DNA from 4 places in the Pseudomonas palmensis genome. Region 3 is predicted to be linked to each of the others. Evidence: riboswitches for the same ligand, from Rfam matches in the RefSeq annotation. Region 3 holds a riboswitch; each other region holds the start of a gene.
What was found. A riboswitch is a leader RNA that binds a small molecule or an ion and turns the genes downstream of it on or off. The one in region 3 is predicted to bind cobalamin.

Region 1 (3,200 bases), 150 kb from region 3:
TCAATGCGAACACCGGTGCGCCGACCAGCGCCGTGATCACCCCCACCGGAATCACCTGGCCCTTGATCAGGGTGCGCGAGAGCACGTCGGCGGCAATCAGGAACAGCGCGCCACCCAGCGCGCTGGCCGGCAGCAGGCGCGCATGGGGGGTACCGAACAGCAGCCGCATCGCATGCGGAATCACCAGCCCGACAAAGCCGATGGCGCCCACGATCGACACCATCACTGCCGTCACCAGTGCCGCGCAGCTGATCAGCAGCACCTGCACGCGGCGTACCGGGATGCCCAGCGAGGCAGCCGAGTCGCTGCCGAAGGTGAAGGCGTCCAGCGCCCGCCGATGCCACACGCACACCGCAAGGCCGGCCAGCGCCACCGGCACCGCCAGCCACACCGACGGCCAGCGCACGCCACTGAGGTTGCCCAGCAGCCAGAACAGGATGCCGCGCGCCTGCTCGGCACTGGCCGACCGGGTGATCAGAAAGGCGGTGAGCGCGTTGAACAGCTGCGAGCCGGCGATCCCGGCGAGGATGATCTGCCCCGTGCTGTTGGACGGCCCGCTGGCACGGGCCAGCAGCGCCACCAGCGCGAAGGCCGCGATGGCCCCGACGAAGGCGCCCAGCGACAGCGTGATCGCCCCCGCGCCCAGCCCCAGCAGCGCCACCAGCACCGCGCCGGTGGAGGCGCCGGCCGAGATGCCGAGCAGGTACGGGTCGGCCAGCGGGTTGCGCAGCAGCGACTGCAGTACCACCCCGCAGGTGGCCAACCCCGCGCCGCAGGCGGCGGCCACCAGCGCACGGGTCAGGCGGTAGTTCCACACGATGCCTTCATCGATCGGGTCCAGCAGGTGCCCGGCGGCCCATAGCTTGTTGGCCAGCACCTGCAGCACCACCGAGGGGGCGATCGGCGTTTCGCCAATCGCCACCCCTGCCAGTATCGCCAGCAGCAGGGCCAGGCACGCGAGCAGGCCGCGCACAACGCTGCCTGTCATGGCGCCAGGTCGAAGCCGTTGATGGCCGAGGCCAGGGTCTCCATGCCGCTGAACAGGCGCGTGCTGGCCTGCATGGCATGTGCATCGAGAATCACGATGCGGTTGTGTCTGACCGCGTCCATGTTGCGCGTGACCGGGTCGCTGCGCAGGAATTCGAGTTTCTTCTGGTAGTCATCGGCCGGGAAGCGACGACGGTCCATGCGCGCGATCACCAGGAAGGTGGGGTTGGCCTTGGCGATGGTTTCCCAGCCCACGGTCGGCCATTCCTCATCGGACTGCACCACGTTGCGCACGCCCAGGGTCTGCAGCATGTAGTCGGGGATACCCTTGCGCCCGGCCACGTACGGGTCGATGTCCAGGTCTGCGCTGGAGAACCAGAACAGGGCGCTGGTGTCCTTCAGATCCTTGCCCTTCACGGTGGCGGCAGCCTTGGCCAGGCGTGCCTTGAGCTCGCTGTTCAACCGCTCGCCACGCGCCTGCACGTCGAAGATCTCGGCCAGCTGGCTGATGCTGTTGTAGATGCTGTCGATGCGAAACGGCTCCAGGCGGGTGCCGTCGGCGCCGACCAGGTTGTCCTTGCCCTCGCAGTCGGACGGCATCAGGTAGGTGGGGATGTTCAGCTCATGGAACTGCTCGCGGGTGCCGACCACGCCCTGCGGGCCGACCATCCACTCCAGCTGCACCGCCACCAGTTGCGGGCGCTTGCCGATCACCGCCTCGAAGCTGGGGTCGTTGTCGGCCAGGCGCTCGACCTTGTCGTTCTGCACCTTGTACTGCGCCAGCACATCGTTGAACCACAGCGAGGTGCCGACCAGCCTGTCGCCCAGGCCCAGTGCGTAGAACATCTCGGTGCCGGCCTGGCCGATGGTCACGGCGCGGTCGGGCGCGTGCTGGAAGGTCAGCGGCATGCCGCAGTTCTGCAGCGTGAGCGGGTAGTGGGTCGGGGCGGCCTGGGCCAGGGTCGACAGACCCAGTCCCGCGAGCAGGGTGACAAGGCGGGGCAACTGCATGATGCGATCTCCATTCGAACCGTACACGGGCAGGGGTGTACAACCTGGAAACACATCGACAGGCGCTGCCGCGAGGGCAGGGCAAGGCCGTTCGGCGCGCGGGGCGCTCGCGGCACAGATGTACTCCCCGGACACCCCGCCGGTTAGTGATTGTTGCTGTGCCGGCAGGTCTCCTGACTGGTGCGTCGTCACCTGGCTCCGGCCTTCCCGGGGGTCACCCAGTGGCATTTCAGGAGCAGGCTCGGCACTTACAGTTGCGGGGGCAGTTCCGTTTGACGCCATGCAGTGGCGTCTCGGATTCCCTATTGATTCCGTGTGGAAACCGGCGGGCGGCATGGTAGTCGATCACGCCGCCCGCAGGGAAACAAAACCCCGCCAGCCTCAGAGGTACTTGAGCCAGGCAATGTCGCGACGGCGGGCCTTGAACGCGGCAAACCAGCGCACCGGCGGGAACAGCGCCACGGCCAGCAGCACGGCGGTCAGCCACACCGCCCAGATACCATCGAAGCCGAAGTAATTGCCCTGGTTCAGGCCCAGCAGTGCAACGCAGGCCAGGTACGCCACTTTCAGCACATACAGGTGCAGCAGGTAGAAGAACATCGGTGCGGCGCCGAACACCGCCAGGGTGCTGATCCACCGACGCTGCCCGGCGCGCTCCAGGCCCAGCAGCAACAGCAGGCCAGCCCCCAGGGTCAGGGCCAGGAACAGCAGCGAGGGCGGGTACTTGGTGATGTTGAAGAAGCTCATCAGGGTGTGCGCGGTGTCGGCCTGAACCGTCCAAGGCGCCTCGCCGTAGCCGTTGAGCAGGCGCAGGGCGACAAAGCCGAGCAGGGTTGCCAGGCCTGCCAGCAGCAGACGGCGCTGGCGCGTGGCGGCCGGCATCGAGTGGGCGAACCAGGGGCCCAGGCCGTAGCCCAGCGCGATCACGCCGACCCACGGCAGCACCGGGTACGAGGTACGCAGGCGCAGGCTGTCGGAGAACTCGAGCCAGCCGCGGTCATGCAGGATCGCCCACGGCACGTGCAGCGCAGAGCCCTGCGCAAAGTGCAGGCCGTCGAGCAGGTTGTGACCGGCCACGATCGCGGCGCCCAGCACCAGCAACAGCGGGCGCGGCAACCACACCAGGGCCGCCAGGGCGATCATGCTGATGCCGATGGCCCAGATCACCTGCAGGTAGATCACGCTGGGCGGCAGCTGGAAGG
Region 2 (3,200 bases), 870 kb from region 3:
GCGAAGCCCTTCACGCGCAGGATGCCGTGCTGCACCACCAGTTGGGTCAGGGCATCGAGCAGCAGGCTTTCGTCGGCCTGGGGCAACTCGATGGAGATGGAGTCGAAAGCATCATGGTCGTGATCGTCGTGGTCGTCATCGCCGTCATGGTGCGAATCGTGGTGGGTACGGCGCGCGTCGATGTGCTGCTCGGATTCGGCGCCCAGACCCAGCAATACGTCCAACGGCAGGCGGCCGCTGCTGGCCTCCACCACCTTGACCGCAGGCGGCAGTTCCTCGGCCACCTCGGCGCGCACCCTGGCCAGGTCGTCGGCAGCGATCAGGTCAGCCTTGTTCAGCACCACCAGGTCGGCGCTGGCCAGCTGGTCGGCAAACAGTTCGTGCAGTGGGGACTCGTGGTCCAGGTTCGGGTCGAGCTTGCGCTGGGCGTCCACCTGGTCGGGGTAGGCAGCGAAGGTGCCGGCGGCCACGGCCGGGCTGTCGACCACGGTGATCACCGCATCGACCGTGCAGGCGTTGCGGATTTCCGGCCACTGGAAGGCTTGCACCAGCGGCTTGGGCAGCGCCAGGCCGCTGGTTTCGATGAGGATATGGTCCAGGTCGCCACGGCGCGCCACCAGCTCGCGCATCACCGGGAAGAACTCTTCCTGAACGGTGCAGCACAGGCAGCCGTTGGCCAGCTCGTAGACGCGCCCGCTGGCTTCTTCCTCGGTGCAGCCGATGCTGCACTGCTTGAGGATCTCGCCATCGATGCCCAGCTCGCCGAACTCGTTGACGATCACCGCGATGCGGCGGCCCTGGGCGTTGTCGAGCATGTGCCGCAGCAGGGTGGTCTTGCCCGAGCCGAGGAAGCCGGTAACGATGGTGACGGGGAGTTTGGCCAGTGTTTTCATGGGGGTGCCCTTGGCAGGATGGCGGGCATGCAGGACGAGAGCCGCAGGAGCCTTGCTGCCTGAGCGCATTCGCCACCGGATCACCCCGCCCGGTTGAAAGTCGGAAACTGTTCGAGGCAGGTCTCCTGGCTCGCGCTGTGCCGGCACGCCTGCCGGCAGCATCGACGCCTTCCCGCCCGGGGCAGTGGCACGGCCGATGCCGTTAACGCTTACAGTTGCGGGGGCAGCCACGGCTTGAACCGTATTCCCGTCTTAGCTGCAGCCAGGGCCGCAGAACCTCGAAGCGGCTAGGCTACGCAGTGGTCCGGGGCAGGTCAACCGCTGTATTGACGGATGCCGGCGCGCATGATTTGCTAGCCGCATTCGTTCGGGTGCCTTTTTACAAGGTGAAACGGGAAACCGGTGCGTCAGCCGCTTCTGCAAAGAAGCAGCGACAAATCCGGTGCTGCCCCCGCAACGGTAAGCGAGGAAAGCGTCTTTACCACTGTGCCAGCTGTGCGGCATGGGAAGGTGACGCCCTCAGGCTGAGCATGCTGCCAGCCCTCGCAAGCCCGGAGACCGGCCCGATACAGTCATGACAAACCCGCGGTGGGCGGGCGCTGTTGAACCCCTGGGCGAGCCTCGCGCAGGGGTTGGCCGCGCTTGCCTGTTGCCGACAGCCCCGACGACACGACAACAGCAAAAAGGAACGCGCCATGCCCATCAGTACCGCCAGCCAGCCCCTCGTCACCCCCACTACCCTCAGCCAGCGCCTGGCCGTCGCCATCGGCGCATCGCTGCTGGGCCTTTGCCTGGTCTACTTCGCCGGCTTCTCGCACATCGAGGCGGTGCACAACGCTGCCCACGATACCCGCCACAGCGCCGCGTTCCCTTGCCACTGAGACCTGCCCCGATGATCAAGCGCATTGCCCGCACCGCAGGCTTTACCGGCCTGCTCGCCGCCCTGCTGCTGACCCTGCTGCAAAGCTTCTGGGTCGCACCGCTGATTCTGCAGGCCGAAACCTACGAGAACCCGGCACCAGCCGCCCAAACCCATGAACATGCCGACGCCGCGGGTGAAGGCCACCACCACGATGCCGAGGCCTGGTCGCCTGAAGACGGCTGGCAGCGCGTGCTGTCGACCACCGGTGGCAACCTGGTGGTGGCCGTCGGCTTTGCCCTGATCCTGGCTGCGCTGTACACCCTGCGTGCGCCGGGCCGTACCGCCACCGGTGCAGCCTGGGGGCTTGCCGGGTTCGCGGTATTCTGCCTGGCGCCCACCCTCGGGCTGCCGCCAGAGCTGCCGGGCACCGCCGCCGCCGACCTGGCGCAGCGTCAACTGTGGTGGGTGGGCGCCGCGGCTGCCACCGCTGCCGGCCTGGCCCTGATCGTGTTTGCCCACAACTGGCTGCTCAAGGCGCTGGGTGTGGCATTGCTGGTTGTTCCGCACGTGATCGGTGCGCCGCAGCCGGAGGTGCACGAGAGCCTGGCGCCGCAAGCACTGGAGGCGCAGTTCAAAGTGGCGTCGCTGTTGACCAATGCCGCGTTCTGGCTGGCCCTGGGCCTGCTCAGTGCCTGGCTGTACCGTCGCCAGCCAGCCTGATGCAGCTGTATGCCGGGCTGGGCTGTCGTCGCGGCTGCCCGGCCCGCGAACTGGCTGCCCTGCTCCAGCAGACCCTGTTCGCCCATCACCTGCCCGCCTCTGCCCTCGCCGGGCTGGCCAGCATCGACCTCAAGGCCGACGAGCCCGGCCTGCATGAACTGGCCAGGCAACTGGGGTTGCCGCTGGTATTCTTTTCGGCCGCGCAACTGGCCCCCTTCGAAAGCCGCCTGAGCCACCGTTCGCCCACGGCGTTCGCCCTCAGCGGCTGCCATGGGGTGGCCGAAAGCGCCGCGCTGGCCCTGGCCGAGCAACGCGGCGGCGCCAATGCCGCACTGCGCCTGCCACGCACCGTGCAAGGCGCCGCCACCCTGGCATTGGCCTGGGCCCCGCCGTTTGACGGATAATGCCGCGCAATCTTCCAAGGATTCATCATGACCGTCTATTTCATCGGTGCCGGCCCGGGCGACCCCGAGCTGATCACCGTCAAGGGCCAGCGCCTGATCCACAGCTGCCCGGTGATCATCTATGCCGGCTCGCTGGTGCCTGCCGCCGTGCTCGAAGGCCACCGCGCCGAAACCGTGATCAACAGCGCCGAACTGCACCTGGGGCAGATCATCGAGCTGATGCGCACGGCCCACGCCAACGGCCAGGATGTGGCCCGCGTACACAGCGGCGACCCGGGGCTGTACGGTGCGATCGGCGAACAGATCCGCCACCTGCGTGAA
Region 3 (3,200 bases):
AGTGATCCTGGTAGGCAGCGACCCCGCCTCCCAAGTCTATGTTTCGCACAAGCGTAAAGACTGTGAAGAGGTCGGCTTCAACTCCCAGGCCTATGACCTGCCCAGCGACACCACCCAGCAGGCGCTGACCGACCTGATCGACCGCCTAAATGAAGACGCCGACATCGACGGCATCCTGCTGCAGCTGCCACTGCCGGCGCACCTGGATGCCTCGCTGCTGCTCGAGCGCATTCGCCCCGACAAGGACGTGGACGGTTTCCACCCTTATAACGTAGGCCGCCTGGCCCAGCGCATCCCGCTGCTGCGCCCGTGCACCCCCAAAGGCATCATGACCCTGCTGCACAGCACCGGCCAGGACCTGTACGGCATGAATGCGGTGGTAGTGGGCGCCTCGAACATCGTCGGCCGCCCCATGGCCATGGAGCTGCTGCTGGCCGGCTGCACCGTGACCGTGACCCACCGCTTCACCAAGGACCTGGCCGGCCACGTCGGCCGCGCCGACCTGGTGGTGGTGGCTGCCGGCAAGCCGGGGCTGGTCAAGGGTGAATGGATCAAGGAAGGCGCCATCGTCATCGACGTGGGCATCAACCGCCAGGAAGACGGCAAGCTGGTGGGCGACGTGGTCTACGAGACCGCCCTGCCCCGCGCCGGCTGGATCACTCCGGTGCCAGGCGGCGTCGGGCCGATGACCCGGGCGTGCCTGCTGGAGAACACCTTGTATGCGGCCGAAGAGCTGCACGGTTGACCCCGCTGGATTTAAGTTCCAGCGGCGCTAGCCACTAAAGGAACGGCACCTGAGAAGGTGCCGTTTTTTTTGGCCTGGAACAAACGCACGCTCGTCAGCAAAGGCCGTCAGGTTGACGAACGGTCATGACAATGGTCAGATGCGGCCCAGTTTCAGGTGCCTGCTGCCGCCGTGCAGCAGGTGAAACGGGAAGCCGGTGCGTCTTGCATGACTAGTCCGGCGCTGCCCCCGCAACGGTAAGCGAGTGAAGCATCCAACAGGCCACTGTGCGCAACGCATGGGAAGGCGGATGACTTCGAGCCTCGCAAGCCCGGAGACCGGCCTGCAAACCCACGACTGTTGAAAGGATGCGTTCAGTCATTTTGGCAAACCTGCGGTGGGCGGGCACGAGCCGGTATTCTGGCGCGCGTTCGCCGGAACCCTCCTGTGCGCTTCCCGAAAAATCCTTTTTCGAGAAGTAGATGAAGACACGTCGTTTTACCCTGATCGGTTGCCTGATCGGCAGCCCGGCCCTGGCGGCCAGCGAACCCCTGACCCTCGACCAGCAGATCGTCTCCGCACCCTCGGTGGAGTCCACCACGGTGGCCGAGATGGCGCGCTATGGCAGCAAGGTGGAGGTCGTGGACCGCGAGCAGATCGAGCGCGCCGGCCCCAGCGCCGACATCACCCGCGTGCTGCAGATGTTCGTCCCCGGCCTGTATGTGGCGCCCAAGCAGGGGCCGTTCGACTATGGCACCTATTCGCTGCTGGGCGGGCGCAACGACGACACGCTGATCATGCTCGACGGGGTGCGCCTGAACAACCGCCTCTACGGCGGCATCTATATAGACACCCTGCCCGCCGCCGCCATCGAGCGCATCGAGGTACTCAAGGGCGGCCAGAGCCTGCTGTTCGGCACCCAGGCCGTGGCCGGGGTCATCAACATCGTCACCCGTTCGGCCCATAGCCGCGACCCCTCGGGCCAGGTCAACCTGGGCGTCGACAGCTTCATGGGGCGCAACGGCGATGCCCGTATCGAGCGCATCTTCAGCAACGGCCTGGGCGACCTGGGGCTGCTGGCCTACGTCAGCCACAACGTGTCCGAGGGCTACCAGCCCTACCACAGCAGCCAGATCACCTCGACGGTCAGCGACAAGAAGCGCAGCTACGAGGTCAACACCTTCGGCGCCAAGGCCGCACAAAGCCTGGGCGATGACAGCCGCCTGGAGCTGTTCTACCAGTACAGCGCCGCCAACCTGGACTTCCTGCGCCCGGACGCCAACCGCCGTACCACCAACGACCGCGTGCAGCAGATCGCCACGGCCACCTTCGAGCAGCGCCTGAACCCCGACTTCAGCTACTTCGTCAAAGGCCACATGAACGATTGGGATACGCGCTACACCCGCATCTACAACAACACCGACGGCAGCACCCGCACCCTCAACCACGATGACTACTGGGGCTTCAGCGACTGGGGCATGCAGGCCGAAGGCAAGGCCGTGCTCCCCGGCGAGCACACCCTGGTGTTCGGTACCGACAACCAGTGGTTCAAGGGCAAGGACGACGTGCTCAAGATCGATAACAACCAGGCCGAGGCCCATGCGCTGTATGTGCAGCTGCGCCCTGTCATCGACGCCCTGCCTGACTGGCACCCCAGCATCGGCGTGCGCCGCGAGCACCTGAGCGGCGGTGACAGTGCCACGGTGGGCATGCTCACCTCGCTCTACGACCTGACCGACCAGCTCAAGCTGCGCGGCCAGTTCGGCACCGCCTACAAGCTGCCCAACGCCGAGCAACTGTACGTCAACGAACCGGGCGACGAGATGGGCAACCCCAACCTCAAGCCGGAGAAGAGCCGCAATGCCGAACTGGGCCTGGACTACACCGGCCTGATCCAGGGCCAGCCTTACAGCCTGAGCGGTACGCTGTTCACCCGGCGCATCGAGGACCTGATCACCATCGTGGATGCACAATGGGTCAACGGCGATGGCGAGATCCAGGTGCGCGGCGTCGAGGTCAACGGGCAGTTCCAGCTCAGTGACCGCTGGCAGCTGGCGGCAGACATGACGCGCAACCTGAGCGAGTCGCGCAACGGCGCCACCCTCAACAACATTCCCGGGTTCTTTGCACGCAGCCGGCTGGGGTACGAGTCGGGTGACCGGATGTGGGGCGCAGGCGCGGCGGTGCGCTACATCGGCACGGTAAAAAGCCCGCGGGATGTGGACTACGGGCATTACACCGTGGTGGACGCCGATGCCTACCGCTACCTGGACGGCGCCCGCCAGCATCGCCTGAGCCTGCTGCTGGAGAACCTGCTGGACCGCGACTACACCACCAGCATGGACAGCGGCGCACGCAAGGTGCAGAACCTGGGAAGGCCGTTCACCAGCGAAGTGCGTTACACCTACAGCTTCTAGAAGCAGCGCGGGTCAAGCCCGCTCCCACAGGCTCATCCGTCACCTGTGGGAGCGGGCTT
Region 4 (3,200 bases), 460 kb from region 3:
AGAAGAAGCTCAGCTGTGCGCCCATCTCGCGCAACAGGTCCAGGCTGGCGCCATAGGTGAATGCGAAGGCTTCGTCGCGCGCCACGCCGATCCGCACGCCGGCCAGCAGTGGCTCGATGCTGCGCGGCTGCGGCGCATCGAAGGCCACCGCCGGCGGCAGGGCCGACTCGCAGCTGTCGCCCAGGGCGTTGGCGGCGGCGTCCAGGCGCAGGTCCAGGTCGGTCAGTTCGCTGGCCTGCACCAGGCCCAGGTGACGGCTGGGCAGTTCGATGCCGGTTTCCCGCGACAGCCCGCCGTACCAGCGCAGGCCTTCGGTCAGGCTGCCTTCGAGCAGTTGCGCGTGACGCAGCGAGCCCACCCGGTTGGCCAGCACGCCGGCAAACGGCAGGTCGGGCTGGTAGCGCGCCAGGCCCAGGGCCAGCGCGCCGAAGGTCTGGGCCATGGCCGTGCCGTCGATCACCGCCAGCACCGGCACGCCGAAATGCCGCGCCAGGTCGGCGCTGGACGGCGTACCGTCGAACAGCCCCATCACCCCTTCGATCAGGATCAGGTCGGCGTCGGCGGCGGCTTCCCACAGCAGGCGCCGGCTTTCCTCGGCGCCGACCATCCACAGGTCCAGCTGGTACACCGGTGCGCCACTGGCGCGCTCCAGAATCATCGGGTCGAGAAAGTCCGGGCCACACTTGAACACCCGGACCTTGCGCCCCTGGTTACGGTGCAGGCGCGCCAATGCGGCCGTCACCGTGGTCTTGCCCTGGCCAGATGCAGGTGCCGCGATCAGCACCGCCGGGCAATGACGGGTTTGCCTCATAGTTCCACGCCCTTCTGGGCACGGATGCCGGCCTGGAAGGCATGCTTGACCATGCCCATCTCGGTCACGGTGTCGGCCAGCTCGATCATCTCGGGCTTGGCGCCGCGGCCGGTGACGATCACATGCTGCATCGGTGGGCGTGCCTGCAGGTCGCCGAGCACCTGGTCGAGGTCGAGGTAGCCGTGCTTGAGGGCGATGTTGAGCTCATCGAGCACTACAAAACCGATGGCCGGGTTCTGCAGCAACTGGCGCGAAACCGCCCAGGCAGCCTCGGCGGCGGCGATGTCGCGCTGGCGGTCCTGGGTTTCCCAGGTAAAGCCCTCGCCCATCACGTGGTAGCGCACCTGTTCGGGGAAGCGGCGGAAGAACAGCTCCTCGCCGGTGCTGTTGCGGCCCTTGATGAACTGCACCACGCCGCATTGCATGCCGTGGCCCAGGGCCCGCGCCAGCATGCCGAAGGCCGAGCTGCTCTTGCCCTTGCCGTTGCCGCTGAGTACCAGCAGCAGGCCGCATTCATTGGGCGAGTTGGCAATGCGTTCGTCGATTACCGCTTTTTTGCGCAGCATGCGCGCCAGATGGCGTTCGTCGCGATCGGTGGTGTCGGTCATCGGAGGCTCCGTGGGCAACTGGCGCGCACAGGGACCGGGGGGATCGAGTCGGCGCGACAGCAGGTTGGCGATGGCACACGGAAAACGCGCAGGCCCTGCCACTGGCCGGGAGAACCGCGCATCACCCTCCGTGATGCCGTTGATCTGTGACAGGCCGGTCTCCGGGCTCATGGGCGGGTCTGATCGACCCGGATCGCGCGCCTTCCCGGGCTGTTGCACCCAGTGGCCCTGCGCGATCCCGACTCATTTACCGTTGCGGGGGCAGCGCCGGAATCGCACGTTGCACGTGCCCACCGGCTTCCCTGTTTCACCCTGCCGGCACCTTGGCCGCAGAGCACCTGAAACAAGTCGCGAAGGTTAGAGGGTTGGGCCATGAGCGTCAATCAAAGGCGCTGCGAAGCGGTCTGGATCAATGGCATTTATGTCATCTTGTGTCACACTCACTGCAGTGATATCACATAGCCATTATCCGCACCTCTCCGATCCACAATAACAATGGAGCACGGCATGCAAGGTCTGATCATCAACAACCCGCGTCTGGAGTTCCTGCGCCCCGCCCTGGAACGTTGGGCCGAGTGCCTGGAGCGCTACAACCAGACCCTGGGCGACAGCGACGCCCCCTACTGGCAAGGCGTGCAAAGCAACCTTGGCGTGCTGAGCGCGGCCGCCTGGCAGGCGGAGCTGGTGACCTTGCAGGGTGCGCAGACCAAGAAGCAGCGCGACGAAGGCGAGCGTGCGGCGCACTGCGACCTGGTGATCGCCAGCAAGGAAGAGACCGCCTACCTGCAAGCCACCCAGCGCTGGCCACGGGTCGGCAAGCTCGACCTCACCGATGCCCTGCAGGAGAGCGTCGCCCAGGCTCGCCTGGTGGGCTATGCCAGCCAGCTCAAGGTCGCCGCGCTGTTCGTCAGCCCGTACAAGGCCGGGCAACACGCCAGCCCCGAAGAGCTTCAGGACCTGGTCGACGACCTGCAAAAGCACAATGCATGCGCCATCGCCTGGGTGTTCCCCTATGGCTACCGCAAACTGCACGACGACGTGGGCCGCTACCACCCCGGCATCGCGCTGCTGCTCAAGCAGGCCTGAGCCCCTGTCGAGGGAACCTCGCCGACGTGCCCGCCTCTACCTTACTGGACACGGCCAACTTCGCGAGGGACACCGATCATGGGCAACATGCGCATTGCTGTACTGCTGGCACTCACCACCGGGCTGGTGGCCTGCGGCGAGAACGCCCGCCTGGACGTCACCGATGGCACCGGCCCGTCGCCGCGCCTGCCCGAACCGAACAAGACCTTCATCCCCACGGTAAACATCGCGCCGGCCATCGGCTGGCCAGAGGGCGGCAAACCCAAGGCTGCGGCAGGCACCCAGGTGGTGGCCTTCGCCGACAAGCTCGACCACCCGCGCTGGCTGTACGTGCTGCCCAACGGCGACGTGCTGGTGGCCGAGACCAACGCGCCGCCCAAGCCCGATGACGGCAAGGGCATCAAGGGCTGGGTGATGGGCAAGGTGATGGGCCGCGCCGGCGCCGGAGTGCCCAGCCCCAACCGCATCACCCTGCTGCGTGACAGCGACAAGGACGGCGTGGCCGACACCCGCACCACCTTCATCGAGGGGCTGAACTCGCCGTTCGGCATGGCCCTGGTGGGCAACGACTTCTATGTGGCCGACACCGATCGGCTGTTGCGCTTCACCTACGAGCCAGGCGCCACCCGCCTGCAGGGCAGCGGCACCAAGGTGGTCGACCTGCCGGGCGGCACGCTCAACCACCACTGGACCAA

Region 1: linked by a shared signal. The riboswitch ahead of ACPRTJ_RS19795 (ABC transporter substrate-binding protein) and the one ahead of ACPRTJ_RS19175 (TonB-dependent receptor plug domain-containing protein) in region 3 are both predicted to bind cobalamin.
Region 2: linked by a shared signal. The riboswitch ahead of ACPRTJ_RS23055 (CbtB domain-containing protein) and the one ahead of ACPRTJ_RS19175 (TonB-dependent receptor plug domain-containing protein) in region 3 are both predicted to bind cobalamin.
Region 4: linked by a shared signal. The riboswitch ahead of cobO (cob(I)yrinic acid a,c-diamide adenosyltransferase) and the one ahead of ACPRTJ_RS19175 (TonB-dependent receptor plug domain-containing protein) in region 3 are both predicted to bind cobalamin.

Annotation. Positions count from the first base shown of each region.
Region 1 covers NZ_CP187958.1:4,277,142-4,280,341, forward strand. The annotation lists gene ACPRTJ_RS19790 (FecCD family ABC transporter permease) at 1-988, opposite strand, end outside; gene ACPRTJ_RS19795 (ABC transporter substrate-binding protein) at 985-1,998, opposite strand; cobalamin riboswitch at 2,145-2,339, opposite strand; gene ACPRTJ_RS19800 (DUF1624 domain-containing protein) at 2,380-3,200, opposite strand, start outside.
Region 2 covers NZ_CP187958.1:4,996,822-5,000,021, reverse strand. The annotation lists gene cobW (cobalamin biosynthesis protein CobW) at 1-893, opposite strand, end outside; cobalamin riboswitch at 992-1,189, opposite strand; cobalamin riboswitch at 1,246-1,474, shown strand; gene ACPRTJ_RS23055 (CbtB domain-containing protein) at 1,589-1,774, shown strand; gene ACPRTJ_RS23050 (CbtA family protein) at 1,786-2,475, shown strand; gene ACPRTJ_RS23045 (cobalamin biosynthesis protein) at 2,475-2,879, shown strand; gene cobM (precorrin-4 C(11)-methyltransferase) at 2,907-3,200, shown strand, end outside.
Region 3 covers NZ_CP187958.1:4,130,729-4,133,928, reverse strand. The annotation lists gene folD (bifunctional methylenetetrahydrofolate dehydrogenase/methenyltetrahydrofolate cyclohydrolase FolD) at 1-745, shown strand, start outside; cobalamin riboswitch at 883-1,085, shown strand; gene ACPRTJ_RS19175 (TonB-dependent receptor plug domain-containing protein) at 1,207-3,141, shown strand.
Region 4 covers NZ_CP187958.1:3,674,914-3,678,113, reverse strand. The annotation lists gene ACPRTJ_RS17015 (cobyrinate a,c-diamide synthase) at 1-811, opposite strand, end outside; gene cobO (cob(I)yrinic acid a,c-diamide adenosyltransferase) at 808-1,419, opposite strand; cobalamin riboswitch at 1,555-1,776, opposite strand; gene ACPRTJ_RS17005 (hypothetical protein) at 1,927-2,505, shown strand; gene ACPRTJ_RS17000 (PQQ-dependent sugar dehydrogenase) at 2,584-3,200, shown strand, end outside.